4 regions of the Sphingobacterium sp. NPDC055431 genome follow, and region 3 is predicted to be linked to each of the others. Evidence: riboswitches for the same ligand, from Rfam matches in the RefSeq annotation. Region 3 holds a riboswitch; each other region holds the start of a gene.
The links. Region 3 has a riboswitch for S-adenosylmethionine ahead of ACWIB3_RS15660 (5-oxoprolinase). Riboswitches for the same ligand answer to the same signal wherever they lie in the genome.
Positions count from the first base shown of each region.

Region 1: linked by a shared signal. The riboswitch ahead of metE (5-methyltetrahydropteroyltriglutamate--homocysteine S-methyltransferase) and the one ahead of ACWIB3_RS15660 (5-oxoprolinase) in region 3 are both predicted to bind S-adenosylmethionine.
Region 2: linked by a shared signal. The riboswitch ahead of ACWIB3_RS05065 (O-acetylhomoserine aminocarboxypropyltransferase/cysteine synthase family protein) and the one ahead of ACWIB3_RS15660 (5-oxoprolinase) in region 3 are both predicted to bind S-adenosylmethionine.
Region 4: linked by a shared signal. The riboswitch ahead of ACWIB3_RS13765 (methylenetetrahydrofolate reductase) and the one ahead of ACWIB3_RS15660 (5-oxoprolinase) in region 3 are both predicted to bind S-adenosylmethionine.

Region 1 is NZ_JBSHLH010000011.1:103,360-107,742, reverse strand. Features, by position in the region: gene metE (5-methyltetrahydropteroyltriglutamate--homocysteine S-methyltransferase) at 1-2,187, opposite strand, end outside; SAM riboswitch class I at 2,263-2,361, opposite strand; gene ACWIB3_RS11655 (response regulator transcription factor) at 2,597-3,286, opposite strand; gene ACWIB3_RS11650 (sensor histidine kinase) at 3,305-4,383, opposite strand, start outside.
Region 2 is NZ_JBSHLH010000003.1:114,232-118,614, reverse strand. Features, by position in the region: gene dapA (4-hydroxy-tetrahydrodipicolinate synthase) at 1-234, shown strand, start outside; gene ACWIB3_RS05070 (hypothetical protein) at 325-756, shown strand; SAM riboswitch class I at 980-1,093, shown strand; gene ACWIB3_RS05065 (O-acetylhomoserine aminocarboxypropyltransferase/cysteine synthase family protein) at 1,336-2,643, shown strand; gene ACWIB3_RS05060 (homoserine O-acetyltransferase family protein) at 2,688-3,749, shown strand; gene ACWIB3_RS05055 (homoserine dehydrogenase) at 3,749-4,383, shown strand, end outside.
Region 3 is NZ_JBSHLH010000020.1:41,244-45,626, reverse strand. Features, by position in the region: gene ACWIB3_RS15670 (DUF937 domain-containing protein) at 31-708, opposite strand; gene ACWIB3_RS15665 (DUF2891 domain-containing protein) at 775-1,872, shown strand; gene ACWIB3_RS15660 (5-oxoprolinase) at 2,067-2,330, opposite strand; SAM-I-IV-variant riboswitch at 2,392-2,486, opposite strand; gene rpoN (RNA polymerase factor sigma-54) at 2,535-3,998, opposite strand; gene ACWIB3_RS15650 (transglycosylase domain-containing protein) at 4,226-4,383, shown strand, end outside.
Region 4 is NZ_JBSHLH010000015.1:106,384-110,766, reverse strand. Features, by position in the region: gene ACWIB3_RS13770 (glycosyltransferase family 117 protein) at 1-561, opposite strand, end outside; gene ACWIB3_RS13765 (methylenetetrahydrofolate reductase) at 893-1,849, opposite strand; SAM riboswitch class I at 1,897-1,997, opposite strand; gene rimM (ribosome maturation factor RimM) at 2,178-2,705, opposite strand; gene ACWIB3_RS13755 (30S ribosomal protein S16) at 2,840-3,376, opposite strand; gene ACWIB3_RS13750 (UvrD-helicase domain-containing protein) at 3,588-4,383, shown strand, end outside.

The DNA of each region.
Region 1 (4,383 bases), on a different contig from region 3:
TGCTTTTGCTTTGCGTAATAAGTTAACCATCTCTTCTGTGCTAGGAACACGTGGAGAGTGGATATCATATACACCTGGACCAATATCGTTAGGATATTTGAAGTCTGCGAAAGCATCTAACAGTTCCATTTGAGAACGAGAAGTCTCGATGGTGATTACGTCAGCATCCATGGCAGCGATATCTTGGATAATATCGTTGAACTCAGAATAGCACATGTGCGTGTGGATTTGTGTATCGTCATCAACATTGGATGAAGAAACGCGGAATGCACGTACAGCCCAGTCTAAGTATTCCTGCTGATCAGCTTTGCGTAGAGGAAGTCCTTCACGGATAGCTGGCTCATCAATTTGGATGATCTTGATACCTGCTTTTTCCAATGCCTGAACTTCGTCCAAGATTGCCAAAGCGATTTGGTATGTAGTTGTAGAACGAGGTTGGTCGTTACGTACGAATGACCATTGTAAGATGGTTACAGGACCAGTCAACATTCCTTTTACAGGACGGTTAGTCAAAGACTGCGCATAAGCAGACCAACGAACAGTCATGTCTTCAGGACGGTAAACATCACCAAAAATAATTGGAGGTTTAACACAACGAGAACCGTAAGATTGAACCCATCCGTTTTGTGTGAATGCATATCCAGCTAATTGCTCACCGAAGTATTCCACCATGTCATTACGTTCGAATTCACCGTGTACCAATACATCGATATCTAAATCTTCCTGTAAACGGATTGTTCTTTCTGTTTCAGCAGCGATTTCTTTATCGTATTCTTCTTGAGAGATGGCACCTTTTTTCAAGTCAGCTCTCCATTTACGAACATCCTTAGTTTGTGGGAATGAACCGATTGTAGTGGTTGCGAATCCTGGAAGATTGAACTTCGCTTGTTGCGCTTCTTTACGAGCGTTGAAAGTAGAAGTACGCTTAGCATCTTCATCAGTGATGTTGCTGACGCGGTTTTTAACCTCTGGTCTGTGGATTAATGGAGAAGTACGGCGGCTTTCAGCAGCTTCTTTGTTTGCGTCGAAACGTTTTTGTGTTTCAGCATCAACTTCACCTTCAGCCAATACTGCAAGGTCTTTTACCTCAGCTAATTTTTGTTTAGCGAATGCTAACCAGTTTTTAACCTCAGCAGGTAGGGACTCTTCATTGTTCTCATTGTCCAAATCAAAAGGAACATGCAATAAAGATGAAGAAGGAGCGATCCATACACGGTCTTTTCCTAAAGCATCAACAGCTTGTTTGATTTTTTTCAATGAGTTTTCGTAGTCGTTTTTCCAAATGTTACGGCCTTCAACAACACCTAATGAAAGGGTTAGGGAAGCAGGAACTTTGGATAATATCGTGTCAAGTTGGTTTTCACCACGAACTAAGTCTAGGTGTAACGCATGCACAGGAAGGTTAACAGCAATGTCTTCGTTGTTTCCTAATGCCTCGAAGTATGTAGCAACGATTAATTTGATGCCTTTGGCAGCTGCAGCTAACTTTTCGAATACTTTTCCGTAAAGAGCTTTGGTAGCATCATCGATATCTAAAGCCAAGAAAGGCTCATCGATCTGCACGTATTTAGCGCCAGCATCAGCAAGTTTAGCCAAGATCTCTTCGTATACTGGAAGTAATCTGTCGATTAGATCGATACGGTTAAAATCAGCTTCTTTTTCTTTACCTAACAATAAGTAAGTGATAGGGCCAATCAGGACAGGTTTAGTTTCGATACCTGATTGTTTTGCTTCATTGTATTCACTTAGGAATTTTTCTGAAGTCAGTTTGAATTCTTGATCTTTCACGAATTCAGGAACGATATAGTGGTAGTTTGTATCAAACCACTTGGTCATTTCCATGGCAGTTACATCAACGCCACCTTCTTGGAAACCACGAGCCATCGCAAAATATAAGTCTAGGTTATATTGGCGATCGATTTTGTTCAAAAGGGAGTTGTAACGAGCGGGAATAGCTCCAACAGTTAAAGATAAGTCTAGGACTTGGTCATAGAATGAGAAATCATTCGATGGGATCAATTCGATACCTGCATCTTTTTGAGTCTTCCAATTGCTTTCACGGATTTTAAGTCCAGCCTGCAATAATTCTTCCGCGCTGATTTTCTTTGCCCAGTAAGCTTCGTTAGCTTTCTTCAGTTCACGGAAAGCACCCACACGTGGGTAGCCTAAATTGTTTGTTAATAGCATATAGTTCTCTACTAAATTAAATAAATTCCAATAAGTCTTTTTGCTAAGAGAAGGCTACCTAGGATTCCTGTAACCAGCTTATCTTTCCCAATCGGGGTAGAATGTAGCACCTTGTCAAGTGACAGGTTGCTAAGGCTTCATCGGGTCTAGTCCCTCTGCCTTTCTCTATAAGCGTCGGCTAAGTTATGGATAAGATTTTTATTTTCCAAGGAAAATCTTTAGACTATCAGACAAAAGACACAAGACAATAGAAAAGCTGAGGTCCTTAAACAACCATAAGAAAGGGGAATAGTGTAAACTATTCCCCTTTCTTATGGTAATAATATTTTTATCTTTAGGACATGAAATTGGACAGATATTTATCCCATATCTTCAGTCTACTGTCTTATGTCTATTGTCTCAAGTCTTTTTAGCTAACCAACAATTTATATCCTTTACCATGCACATTGACGATTTCCACGTTTGGATCTTCTTTGAGGTATTTCCTCAGTTTACTTAGGAATACGTCCATGCTTCGGCCGGTAAAGTAATTGTCGTCATGCCATATTTTGATCAGGGCTTCTTCGCGGGTCAGGACATCGTTTTTCTTTAAGCAAAGCAAACGAAGCAACTCGGCCTCCTTGGTAGACAGTTTCTGCTGTTGACCTTTGTAGGAGATAATCTGACTGGTGTAATCGAAGAAATAATCGCCGATCTCAAACTTGTCTGATACTTCTTCTTCTTTGTCCTTGGAAGCTCTCTTTAATAGCGCATTTATTCTCAATAAAAGTTCTTCAACACGGAAAGGCTTGGTGATATAGTCGTCACCACCTAGTTCGAAGGCCTGGGTTTTGTCCTCCATCATGCCTTTTGCAGTAGCATAGATGATAGGGACCGTCTGATTGATCTTGCGGATATCCTTTCCAAGGGAGAAGCCATCTTTTTTGGGCATCATGACATCCAGGATGCAAAGGTCGAATTCTTCCTTTCGGAAGGCATCCATTCCTTCTTGACCATCTGTACAGAGCACAACGTCAAATTTTCCTTTTAATTCAAGATAATCCTTCAGTAATTCGCCCAAATTAGGATCATCTTCTGCTAATAATATCTTTTGATTCATACTTTTCTCTTTCTTATGTTATGCTACTTCCTTGGATGCGTCCTTTAAAGGAAGCGTTACTTCAAATTGTGTGCCTTTATCTTTTTCGCTTTTTACGGAGATTTTTCCGTTCAGTCTTTTGATGATATCGTTAACATAGCTTAGCCCTAGACCGAAGCCTTTCACGTTGTGGATATTTCCCGTAGGTATGCGATAGAACTGGTCAAATATCTTTTCCTGTTGGTCCTTGGTCATTCCCATTCCCTTGTCTGCAACTGATATTACGATACTGTTCCCTCTATTAAAAGTCTTAAAAGTGATTTCTGGTTTTTCTTGAGAGTATTTAATTGCATTGTCGACCAGGTTGAACATCACATTGGAAAGGTGAAGTTCATCGCCAACCACTAAATCATTGCCTGCTGAAATGTCAATATTCAAGGTGCCTTCTGCCTTGTCCATCTGTAGTCGCATGCTCTCCAAGACTGCGTTGGCCAAGGAGTTGATGTGCACATTGGTGCGCTCGATCTTTAGGTTTTCTTTCTCCAGACGGGCAATGTTCAGGACGCGTTCGATATGCGAGCCTAAACGGACATTCTCATCGTAGATAATGTTTGCCAATTTGTTGACACGCTTGCCATCGGCGGAAATCTCAGGGTCACGTAAGGATTCACTGGCGATCATGATGGTGGCTACAGGCGTCTTGAACTCGTGGGTCATGTTGTTGATGAAGTCGGTTTTCATCTCCGACATCTTCTTCTGTTTGAAGATGATGCTCAAGGTATAGGCAAAACATCCGATCAACAGCGCCAATAAGGCTAGGATGGTCGGAAATAGCCAATAGCCCATGGTCTCGGCAATAATTCCGCCCTTGTTAGGGAAATGTATGCTGAGCTCGCCAGGAGCATTGCCACGGTCTCCTTGGAATAGTCTAGCGGTATAGATCAAAGGATTATTGACTTCCTTGAGTTGCTCGTTGTTGAATTGATAGACTCCTTGGAAAACGGGCATCTTATTGAAATCCTTGATCTCCATGACGAAGGAGGATTTTATTCCTCTTTCACGGAGTTCGTGGATCAATAGATTGACGGTTTTCTTCCCGTTGATACGTTCGGCCAAAG
Region 2 (4,383 bases), on a different contig from region 3:
AAAGTTTCAGCCTTGGCACATCTATGTCGCGAAGGAAACTATGTGGAAGCAAGGGCCATTCACTTGGAATTATTGAAGATCATTGACCTTTGTTTTATTGAGGGAAATCCTGCTGGTGTCAAATATATCCTAGAAAAGAAAGGGATTGGCAAAGACCATGTTAGGCTTCCATTGGTTCCGGTAAGTGACAAGACCAAGGAAGCAATCGATGCAGAGATGCAGCTACTAGGTTAAAAAAAATATAAGGTTGGCAATGGAAATTCGCCAACCTTTTTTATTTTTAGGTATTCTTTTTGTTACCAAATAGAAACTGAATCAAAAAAAATGGAAACAACTAACCCACAACCTAGCACTAAAGGTTCAAAGTTCAAGAAATTCATCAGCTGGTTTTTACTTATTCTATTTCTGGCTTTTGCTGGATTTGTTTATTTCAAATATTATTTTGTATTTGGAGAAGGCGTTAAATCTGGCGTTTTGAATTATGCGGTAAAAAAGGGAAATTTATTCAAGACCTACGAAGGAAAGCTGATCCAAGAGGGGATCCGTTCGCAAAAGACCGGGACCGGTCTTTCGAGCAATGAATTTGAATTCTCCATTGAAAACGACTCAGTTTTCCATATCTTGGAACTAAATAGCGGGAAAGCCTTTGACCTTCATTATAAGGAATATCATGGCGTATTACCATGGCGTGGGAATACACGCTACGTGGTAGACAAAATCATTCAAATGCGTGATGCGAAGACAACTACCTTTTAGTTGATCGGAAATATATATCAGAAAAATATTGGGGCTTCAACCGACGTTAGAGAAGGGACTAACAAAGGTTGAAGCCCTGGTCTTTATAGGGAAAAGTGGTAATGGGATCTGCCAAAGAATAAACTTTTCAGAAAAAGATTGCAAAATTAAATTTCGTGAACTATATTTGCGGAGTACTTCGATAGTGGTACGCTAATCATTACCTCTCTAAAAAGATGGTCTTGATTTATAAAGAAGTGGCGAGAGACTGGCTCAATGACCCACTGGCAACCTTCAATAAGGATTGAAAAGGTGCCAATTCCTGTCCGAGGCAATAAAGCCCAGGAGCATATAAATGAAATAGACTATGACTTCAAAATTTTCAAAATCGGAATTAGTGTATCTTGTTGGAAAACCAGCAACAGATCTCAACATTCAATTTATTTCCAGCTGTATTATTTGCATTACCCGAATGCGATAGTCGTCACTATGTTTGAGCACGAGGAAAAAGTGCAAAAATAATAGAGTACAGACGACCAATAGCACAGCAAGAAAGGAAATCATATATTCAATTTACTAACATCAATAATCAACATAAAAATGGCAGACAACAAAAATCTTAAATTTGAAACACTACAAGTGCACGCAGGTCAAGATGTAGACCCTACAACTGGATCCAGAGCATTACCTATATATCAGACTACCTCCTATGTTTTCGAAAATGCGGAACATGGCGCGAATTTATTTGCCCTTAAGCAATTTGGAAACATCTATACGCGGATCATGAATCCAACTACGGATGTTTTTGAAAAACGTATCGCGGCATTAGAAGGTGGTGTGGCAGCTGTAGCTGTGTCTTCTGGTCAGGCAGCACAATTCTTGGCCTTGACCAATATCCTCGAGGCAGGTGAAAACTTTGTTTCAGGATCAAATCTTTACGGAGGTACCTATAACCAGTTCAAGGTTTCTTTTAAGAGATTAGGCATTGAGGCAAGATTTGCTGAAGATTCGGATGCAGATAAAATTGAAGCCTTGATCGACGATAAAACTAAAGCGATCTATGTAGAAACGATTGGGAATCCGAGTTACAATATTCCTGATTTCGAGCGTATCGCATCGGTTGCCAAGAAACATGACCTACCATTGATCGTGGACAACACTTTTGGTGCTGGCGGTTATCTGTTCAAACCATTGGAGCATGGCGCCAATGTGGTTGTAGAATCGGCAACAAAATGGATCGGTGGTCACGGAACGAGTATTGGTGGTGTGATTATCGATGGCGGTAACTACAACTGGGGAAATGGTAAATTCAAACAATTCTCAGAGCCTTCTGAAGGTTACCATGGTTTAGTATTCTCGGATGTATTCGGTGAAGGCGGACCGTTTGGGAACATTCAATTTGCTATCCGCGCTCGCGTTGAAGGATTAAGAGATTTCGGCCCTGCCCTATCTCCATTCAATTCATGGCTTTTGGTACAAGGTCTGGAGACCTTGTCTCTTCGTGTTCAACGCCATGTTGACAATACCTTGGAAATCGCACAATGGTTGGAAGCACATCCACAAGTAGAGCAAGTAAGCTACCCAGGATTGAAAAACCACCCATACCATCAGAATGCACAAAAATATCTGAAAAACGGATATGGTGCGGTATTATCCTTTACCATCAAAGGTGGAGTTGATAAGGCGAATGAGTTCATTGACTCTTTGGAATTGATCAGCCATTTGGCGAACGTAGGAGATGCGAAATCCCTGATTATCCATCCTGCGGCAACGACACACCAACAATTGAGTGCAGAGGCGCAGAAAGCAGCTGGAGTTGCTCCAGGTCAATTGAGACTTTCGGTGGGTATCGAGCACATCGACGATATTAAAGCAGACTTAACACAAGCATTTGACAAAATCAAGTAAGTGGGGGCTTAACTGATTTTTTAGGAGGAAGATAATTAAAGAGAATGAGTGTAAAGACTTTCGGATATAGCCAAGACTTCGAATTAGAGAGTGGTAAAAAACTGGCAAACCTACAGATAGCCTACCATAGCTATGGAAAGCTAAATGAGGATAAATCCAATGTAATTTGGGTATGTCATGCATTGACTGCAAATTCAGATGTTTTTGACTGGTGGCCAGGATTATTTGGCGAAAATGAGTTATTCAACGATAAGGATTATTTCATTATCTGTGCCAATGTACTGGGCTCACATTATGGGACGACGAATCCCCTATCCATTGACCCTGATACCAACCTACCCTATTATTCGGACTTTCCTCAGTTCACGATCAGAGATATTGTTAAAGCACATGGACTATTAGCTGATCATCTAGGGATCCAAGAAATCAACACCTTGATTGGAGGATCTCTAGGCGGTCAACAAGCTTTGGAATGGACGGTATCCAAAACCATAAAGATCCATAATCTGATTGCTATCGGAACAAATGCGTTTTTCTCACCGTGGGGTATCGCATTCAATGAAAGCCAAAGGCTTGCGATCGAAGCAGATTCCAGCTTTAAAGAGCAAAGGGATGATGCTGGATTGAACGGATTAAAGGCGGCCCGCAGCATGGCACTATTGTCGTATAGGACATACAATGCCTATGGAACGACCCAAGTGGAATCGGACCATGACAAAACAGACGCTTACAAAGCATCCTCCTACCAAGCCTATCAAGGGGATAAATTAGTCAAGAGATTCAATGCATTTTCCTATTGGTATTTGACCAAAGCCATGGATAGCCATCATCTAGGCAGAGGACGTGGACAGGTGGAGCAAGTATTAAGCTCAATTGAGGGCGTCAATGCCCTGATCATAGGTATTCCTTCGGATGTGCTATTCCCTCCACAAGAACAGGAATTCATCGCGAAACATATTCCAAATGCAGAATACTATGAGCTGCATTCCTTTTTTGGACATGATGGCTTCTTGATTGAAACAAAAACCCTGACTCAAGTCATAGGCAACTTTCTTGAGAAACATAATACAAAAGCAGAAAATCACTTAAATTTAATTAAAGAATAATGAGTAAGAAACTTACCATCGGGATGTTTGGATTTGGTGTGGTGGGACAAGGTTTATACGATATCATAAAAACAAAGAACCTAAACTTAGAGATCAAGAAATTTGTTATCAAGAACGCGGATAAAAAAAGGACCTTGCCTGCGGAATTGTTTACCACAGATGCCAATGCTATTCTGGAAGACCCAGAGATCAATACCGTTGTTGAATTGATCGATGATGCCGAAGCTGCTTTTGAGATTACAAAAAGAGCATTGACAACTGGAAAGAATGTTGTTTCTGCCAATAAAAAAATGATCGCTACCCATCTAGAGGAATTGACCGAGATCCAAAATCAACATGGTACTTCCCTATTATATGAAGGAGCAGTCTGCGGTAGTATCCCTATCATCAGAAACCTAGAAGAATACTATGACAACGAGCTTTTACACTCTGTAAGCGGTATCTTCAATGGTTCTTCCAACTACATCCTTTCCAAGATCTTCAATGAAAACCAAAGCTATGATGAGGCATTGAAAAGAGCCCAGGAATTAGGATTTGCAGAAACTGATCCGACATTGGATGTTGGTGGATATGATCCCAAATACAAATTGGCCATTGTAGCATCTCATGCCTATGGCATCTACATCAACCCGGA
Region 3 (4,383 bases):
CAATCCCTTTGTGGTTGTATAATTATTCGTTTATTTTCCAAACATTCCAGCAAGGCTATCCAAGATGTTGCCTTTAGCACTATTGTCGTTTTTCTGGTCGAAAAACTGTCCAACTAAATCACCTAAACCACCTGCAATATTAGGTTGTGATGAGCTAGCAGTGCTAGAACCACCGCCTCCTAATACGCTTCCGATCAAATCACCGATTCCGCCTCCTGAAGCACCGGCATTTGACGAGCCACCTCCAAGGATGCTTCCTAAAAGGTCTCCAATCCCTCCGCCGCCAGTTCCAGCGTCAGCTTGTTTCTTTTTACCTAAATAACCCATTACCAAAGGAGCCAATAGTGCTAAAATGCCACCGATTTTCCCCATGCTAATTCCTGATTTTTCAGAAAGGGATTGTTTTACCGTATCGGTGTTGCGACCAAAGATGTGATTTACAATTTTATCTTCATCTTCTGTTGGTCCTTGATTAAATAATCCTGCTAGGTTATCGAATATCCCCCCAGAGTGGTTATCCAATGCTTTTTGTATGCCTTGAGCTTGTTCAGGGCCCTTTTGCGCATTGTAATTCAAGGCAGACATCATCAATGGGATAGCTGCAGAAACAACCCATTGGGTTTGGTTTTTATCAAGTCCTAATTTTTCTGATATTCCTTCAGTAGCTTGTGAACCAATGCTTCCTGAAATTAAGTCACTAATGTTCATATTGTAGATTGTTATTGTTTATAAATGTTATTTTTATAACTCAAATATATTGCCAATTTTACTAGTATGAAAAAAATATGTTCAAACATCTTTGCGCTTACGGTTCTTTTGTTCTATGGTTGCAATAACCCATCGAAAAATGAAGAAGGAGTGCAAGTCGAAGACGTGAAATTATCCCTTGAATTAGCACAGGAAATTTATGCCATGCCGACCCATTGTATTGAGGTGGAGTATCCCAATAAGTTAGGCCAAGTCTTGGGGTCAGGAGCTGATCTTAAATCGCCCAAATCCCTTCGGCCTGTCTTTTATGGATGTTTTGACTGGCATTCCTCTGTTCATGGTTATTGGTCAGTAATAAAATTGCTGAAGGCATTTCCTGAACTAGATAAAGAAGGGAATATGAGGAAAGTGTTGAATAGCCATATTACGCCTGAGAATGTGCAAACTGAAATTGCTTTTTTCAATGACAAGAACAATTTAGGGTTTGAAAGGACTTATGGTTGGGCTTGGCTGTTCAAGTTGCAAGAAGAACTGGCAAATTGGGAAGATGAGGATGGGCAGCGCTGGAAAGTGGCTTTACAGCCATTAGTGGATCTGTTGGTCAAGCGATATATCGAATATCTCCCAAAATTGGTATACCCAATTAGGGCGGGACAACATGATAATTCGGCCTTTAGTTTATCGCTTTCTTTGGATTATGCCAATTCCGTAGGGGATGAGGCCTTTAAGAAATCCATTCAAGAAAACTCAATGCGTTTGTTCCAAAACGATAAGAATTGTGATCTGGCCTATGAACCGAGTGGATATGATTTTCTTTCCCCATGTTTAGAAGAAGCTTATTTGATGAGTAAATTGATGGAAAAGAATGAGTATTTAACGTGGTTGAAAGGATTTATGCCAGGATTGTTTGACCCTTCCTTCGAATTGAAACCCGAAATAGTTAAGGATAGGACGGACGGTAAATTGGTTCATTTGGATGGTTTGAATTATAGCCGAGCAGCATGTCTTTCCGGCATCAGTAAAATCGATGGAAGTTTGAAGCATTTAAAAGGCAATGCTATAGAACATTTTAACTTCTCCATAGCTAACTTAAGTGCTGAAGACGACTATATGGGAAGCCATTGGCTAGGAACGTTCGCACTGTACGCGATAGGGAGGTTTTAGGGATAGTATTGAGATGTGAGATATGAGTATTGGGATATTAACCGTACTGACTCATTTTTATTGTATTGAGATGTGAGATATGAGTATTGAGATATTAACCGTACTGACTCATTTTTAAAGTATTGAGATGTGAGTACAAAGGTATTAACCTTTATATCTCACATCTCAGATCTCATATCTCACATCTCCCTAACCTAACATAAAGGAATTAATTTATTTTCAGATAGTTTCACTGGGACACTTTGGATCTGGGTAAAGCCGTCTTCCGTACTGATTATGGCTGACAGATCGATTCCGCGATTGGATAGTGCGGAAATCAATGCAGTCCTAAAAGCTGTTTTGTTTGCACCCCAATTGGATTTTACCAAATCATTGTTCAATACAACTAATTCGTTGGTGGAATAGTGGTGGAATTTCTCCACTAGGTGCTGGTGTAAGGGTTTTGTTGTGTTCGACATACAATTAATGTTTAAAGGGTTTAACCATAATTGCATTCAGAGGCGTCTTAAAAGACTTTGCAATATTCGTTTATTTTGGCTTGTTGCCCGTATCGATTTACCACCGCGGTGTCTGTCACTCGGTTGGTATTGCATCTGCAATTCTGAATACTCTACAAACTTAGTAGATTATATTTTAATATGCAAGTGTCAAATAAAAATTTTCTATAATTCTTTTCTCAGGCGGGCAACAGGGATATTCATGGCCTCGCGATATTTTGCAACTGTCCTACGGGCAATGGAATAGCCTTTTTCTTTTAAAATCTCTGTTAGTTTCTCATCTGCCAGAGGTTTTCTCTTATCCTCATTGGCGATGCATTCTTCCAAGATTTTCTTGACTTCCTTGTTGGAAACCTCTTCACCGGACTCAGTCTGAATGGCTTCAGAGAAGAAAGATTTTAAAAGGAAAGTGCCAAATTCGGTTTGGACATACTTGGAATTCGCAACACGGGAAACCGTTGAAATGTCCATTTCGATCTTGTCGGCAATATCCTTCAAGATCATAGGTTTCAGCATTCTGTCATCACCTGTTAAGAAATAGTCATATTGATATTCCATAATGGCATTCATGGTTTTCAACAAAGTCTGCTGTCTTTGTTTGATGGCGTCGATAAACCATTTTGCAGAGTCCAGTTTCTGTTTAACAAACTGAACGGCCTCACGCATTTTCTTGTCGTTCTTTTCGGCTTTTTCGTAATGTTCAAACATTTCCTGGTAGGAGCGGGACACACGAAGCTCTGGTGCGTTCCTGCCATTTAAGGTCAGGTGCAGGACACCGTCGTTGTTGGAGATATGGAAATCTGGGATAATCTGCAATTGCTTACCAGCAACAGCTCCTGAATCGCCTGGTTTAGGATTCAGTTTTAAGATTTCGTTTACAATTTCTTTAAGCTCTTCGGAGTTTACTCCCAATTGCTTTTCGATTTTATCGTAATGTTTTTTGGTGAATTCATCCAAGTAGTTCTCTACAACCAATTGGGCCTGTTGAATTATTGGATTATTTTGATCTTTCTTACGAAGTTGTATGCTCAAGCATTCCTGAAGATTTCTGGCGCCAATTCCCGCTGGGTCAAAGGTTTGAACAATTTTCAGCATCTCTTCAACCTCATCTTCTTCAACGATGACATTTTGGGAAAAGGCTAGGTCGTCGATCAGAGAAAGGATAGGTCGGCGCAGATAACCATCATCATCCAAGGAACCGATGATTTGTTGGCCTAGTACATAATCTTTATCAGAAAGGGCAAGTAAGTCAAGCTGATTTTGAAGATTTTCAAAGAAGGAGTCTTGGACTGCGATAGGGATTTCTTTTTTACCATCCTCATCATCATGGTCATAACCTCCACCGTAATCTTTATAGTCGTCTTCCTGGATATATTCATCTACGCTGAATTCGTCATCATAGCTATTGTCTTCCATGTTGAAGTCGTCATCCGGATCTTTGTCTGGGTATTCTTCGACAGGGTCGTTCATGTTGGTCAAACTACCATCTTCCAAGGCTGGATTCTCTTCAAGTTCTTCTTTGATACGGGCATCTAATGATACAGTAGGTACCTGAAGCAATTTTATGAATTGAATTTGTTGCGGTGAAAGTTTCTGTAATAATTTTTGTTGTAGTGTTTGCTTTAACATGTCCCCGATAAATAAGTCAGGTAAAAATAGGGAATAATATTCAATAAGATAAAATTGTTGTAAACAAAAGAGAATTTAGGAACAGTTTTTGCTATTATAAGTCTCGGAAAAACAGCCTAGTTAAAAACCAAAAATTTCATTTGTTAAATTTCGTTAATTTTCATTTCAAGGTTCATTTTTGGGCGAATTGATATGATTTTTTCCAAAGTTTTGTTCATATTTACCGTATGTTTAGACGAGTCCGGAACAAATTTTTGCGTATCGCACTGATTGTTATTTACTTTATTATCTTATTTACTTGCGCGGTACAAATTAACTTCCTAGGCTTGTTCGGATCATCGCCTACTAAGAAAGAAATATTGTTGCCTGAACTGAATGTTTCTTC
Region 4 (4,383 bases), on a different contig from region 3:
GATGGATAGTCCCATCACATAGGCAATCAGCAATAGCCATTTATTGGAATCCGGTTCATCTGCCCTTCTCTCCCACTTCAACGCCAACCAAAATACAATGGCGGTACAAAGTGAAGACATGGCATAGACCTCTGACTCCACAGCAGAATACCAAAAGGAATCTGTAAAGGCATATGCCAGAGCTCCTACCGCTCCAGCAGCGAAAATCTGCAGATTTTGGAGGCTATTCCCTTCTGACTTTCCTAAAAGCAGTTTTCTTGCCAAGGCTGTAATGGTCCAAAACAAAAACATAATGGTCAAGGCTGAACAAAATGCCGAACCTAAATTCATCCAAAGTGCAATATGTTCCTTATTTCCAAGAGCAAGGTTTGAAAACAGGTTCTGAACCAAGAGAAACAAGGGTGCCCCAGGTTGATGTACAATTTCCAGCTTATCCGATGCCGCAATAAACTCACCGGTATCCCACCAACTGATGGATTGATCCACAGTGAATGCATACAATACAAACGCAATAACAGCACATAGCCAGCCGAGAAGATTGTTGATTTTGCTATAGTTCATAATAGTAGGTAATAAATGTGATTTAAATTTAAAAAAGAATTATCTCCCACATTTGTGATTAACATTATTTAACATGGAATACGGCTGCTCTCTTTCTTCCAAAAAGGCCTTATCATTGCTGGATTTTCAGGAGCTTTATTTGGATTTGTTTTACCCACATTCCGAAAACTCGCAAAATGAATAGAATTTTATCCAAGTCATTCTCGAAGCTGTCTCGAAGCTGTCTCGAATGAGACTGCTATATTGGTTAAAAAACTCTCCTCATGATAAACGACAAAAGGCGAATGAAATCATCCGCCCTTTGTTCTTATTTTAGAGTTAGTCAATTTAATTACACTAATTTTTCAACGATATTTTTAGTAGGTCCAGGATTACTCATGGTGTAGAAATGCAGTACTGGAACTCCAAAGTCTATTAATTCCTTACATTGCTGTACTAGCCATTCTTCGCCAACTCGCCTAACATCCGCATTGGTTTTACAGGATTCCACGGCATCGCTTAGGTCTTCTGGAATATCCAAGTGGAAAATCCGAGGAAGGGTAATCAATTGCTTCTTGGTTGTCAACGGCTTCAGTCCCGGAATAATAGGAACATGAATATCATTTTCCCTACACTTCGTCACAAATTCCTTATATTTTTCTACGTTAAAAAACATTTGGGTAACGATAAATTCAGCTCCCATTTCTACCTTTTTCTTCAACCATTTAAAATCGGTATTGAAGTTAGGTGATTCAAAATGTTTCTCGGGGTATCCGGCAACGCCGATACAGAAATTGGTCTTTTCGGATGAGCCTATATCTTCATGTAGGTAGGAACCTTCGTTCATATCCACCACTTGTCGCAATAGGTCGGTTGCATAAGCATGTCCTCCAGCGGTTGGGATAAAGTCGGCATCACCTTTTCTGGCATCACCTCTCAGCACCAATACATTATCGATACCTAAGAAGTTCAGGTCGATAAGTGCGTTTTCAGTTTCTTCTTTGGTGAAACCACCGCAGATCAGATGCGGAACCGCATCAACTTTATATTTACTCATGATGGCAGCACAGATGGCTACCGTACCAGGTCTTTTTCTATAGGATACCCTTTCCAACAATCCGTTAGCATGTTGTTTGTACAGGTAATCCTCACGGTGGTACGTCACATCGATAAAGGGAGGTTTGAATTCCATCAGTTCATCCATCGTTTGGAAGATACTTTGGATACCCTGCCCTTTAGCAGGAGGTAACAGCTCAAAAGAATATAAGGTCTTGCCTTTCGCGTTCTTGATGTGATCTACGATTTTCATAAAAATATATTAAGGCTTAGAGAGAACACAGTGAACACTGATTCTTTGGCTTATCTTTCCCATTTTGGGGGTAGAATGTAGCACCTTGACTGGTGTCAGGTTGCTAAGGCTTCAGCGGGTCTAGTCCCTCTGCCTTTCTCTATAAGCGAGGGCTAATATCGTCAATAGCAAGGTAATCTCAAAATGTTTCAAGAAAAAACTTTGCGGATGGCATTGAATCAGAAGGAATCAGGGTTGGATGGATGGGACATATAAATGAATGGAAGAAGGTATGATCATAAAAAAATGGGCGTTTATGAAACGCCCATTCTCTTTTCAAAATATCTTATTAATCTTCTAGGTACATATCTATCAAACCTTCAGGAAGGTTCAATACGATAATCTTTTCTTCGGGGTCTATGCCGACGATGAAGTCCTCATTAAGGGGAAACATGGCGTCTCGGCCATCGATATCTACGGTTGCGATAAATTGCTGTGGCATCTCTTGGACATGGGTAATTTCGCCCAATTCGCCTTCGTCTTCCTCAATGGCGGTATAACCTACCAGATCATGATAGGTAAAATCATCGGGATCACGTTCTGGCATTTTATCGTTTGGCAGGTAGATTTGCTTTCTCAATAAAGGTTGGGCTTTGTCAATATGGTCAACATCTTCAAAGTTGACATAAGCTGTGCTGTTATTGTGAAATTTGACCTTTTCTACAAAGAATGGCACCAATTTCTTGTCCATCTCCAAGAAAACTACATCCAGATCAAGGTCCATATAGTTATCAAATTCAAAAAACAGTTGCAGTTCACCCTTCAACCCTCGGGTTTTACTGACATAACCGATATAAAAACATTGATCTTTCGTCATATTCACAAATTAATTTCCAAAAATACGGAATTCTTTTTCTGTTGGGATTTTAGGGATGTAAAATCAAGATAAAATGGGAACAAAAAAGCCGGTTCATAGAATGATCCGGCCATTTTGAATACTTTATGAAGAGATTATCCTTCAGTTTCTTCAGTGTTTTCAGTAGCATCAGCAGCTTCTTCTGCTTCTTCTGTAGCTGTTTCTTCAGCAACAGGAGCGTTTTTAGCAGCGATAGCAGCAGCTCTGTCTTCTTTTTTCTTAGCTTCAGCAGCTAAAGCAGCTTTCTTAGTCTCATCTTTAGATTTCGCTAAGCCTGATTTCTTTCCTTCGATTTGAGCATCTTTACCTTCAGCCCATTTAGTGAAAAGTTCTTCAGCTTTAGCTTCATCAAAAGCTCCTTTTTTCACACCGCCTTGTAAGTGTTTTTTGTATAAAACACCTTTGTAAGAAAGGATAGCGCGAACTGTGTCAGTAGGTTGGGCACCTTTGTTCATCCAGTCTAACGCTTTTTCGAAATCCAAAACGATAGTTGCTGGGTTAGTGTTTGGGTTGTAAGAACCTAAACGCTCGATGAACTTACCATCACGTGGTGAACGGCCGTCTGCTACTACTACGTGGTAAAAAGGTTTTCCTTTTTTACCGTGTCTCTGCAATCTGATTTTAGTTGCCATGTTTTTTCTTTATTTATGTATTCAACATATCCCCCGTTGCTTCATGCAGGAGGGGACGCAAAGATACAAAGTATTATCAATTAATACAATAGAGAATTTAAAGCTGTTTTATCTGTAAAATATGCCCTCCTTCCGAGCTATAATCTTGAAAAAGATTTGAGTAATCTCCTAATAATACCGATATTCAGATACTTCAAACCATTGACATCTTATGCAAAGAATTGCTCCTTTAAGGATTGTAAAAGCTTCCGCTGGATCTGGAAAAACATTTTCTCTCACCGTACATTACCTGACCCTGTTGCTATCAAAAGAGAGCAGCTATCGGGAAATCCTCGCCGTTACCTTTACCAACAAGGCTACAGCCGAAATGAAAGGCCGTATCATGTCCGTCCTTCATGGCTTGGCAATCGGCAGTACAGCAGATGACATTGAGCAGTACAGACAGCAATTATTGCAGCAGAACACGCAATGGGACCCTGTAAGCATTCAGGAAAAAGCCAATCGGATCTACAGGAGGATCCTCCATGACTACAGCCATTTCTCGGTAAGTACCATTGACGGGTTTTCGCAAAAGGTGATCCGTAGTTTTACCTACGAACTGAACCTCGATTCTGGCTATGCCATCGAGATGAACACCAACAAAGTGAAGCGTGACCTGACCGTTATGCTAAACCAACTATTGGATGAAAGACCTGACCTGTTGGAATGGATCATCAACTATGCTGAACAGAAGATCGGGAAGAATGAGAACTGGAACTACCGACAGCAGTTAATGGGTTTGGCAGGGTTGATTTTCTCGGAGAACTTCCAGGAGTTTGACAGTTTTATGATTTCTGCTGATACAGACAGGATCTTCAACCTGCTCAACAAAGAAATTGATGAAAAGACGAATGCCTTTTTGGATGCCTTGGTTCAAGGAATAGAAACTTTCAAAGCTGAATATCGCCGATTGGGGGTTGATGATTCAGAAATGAAGGGAAAGTCCAGAAACAGACTCGTAGCGGCCA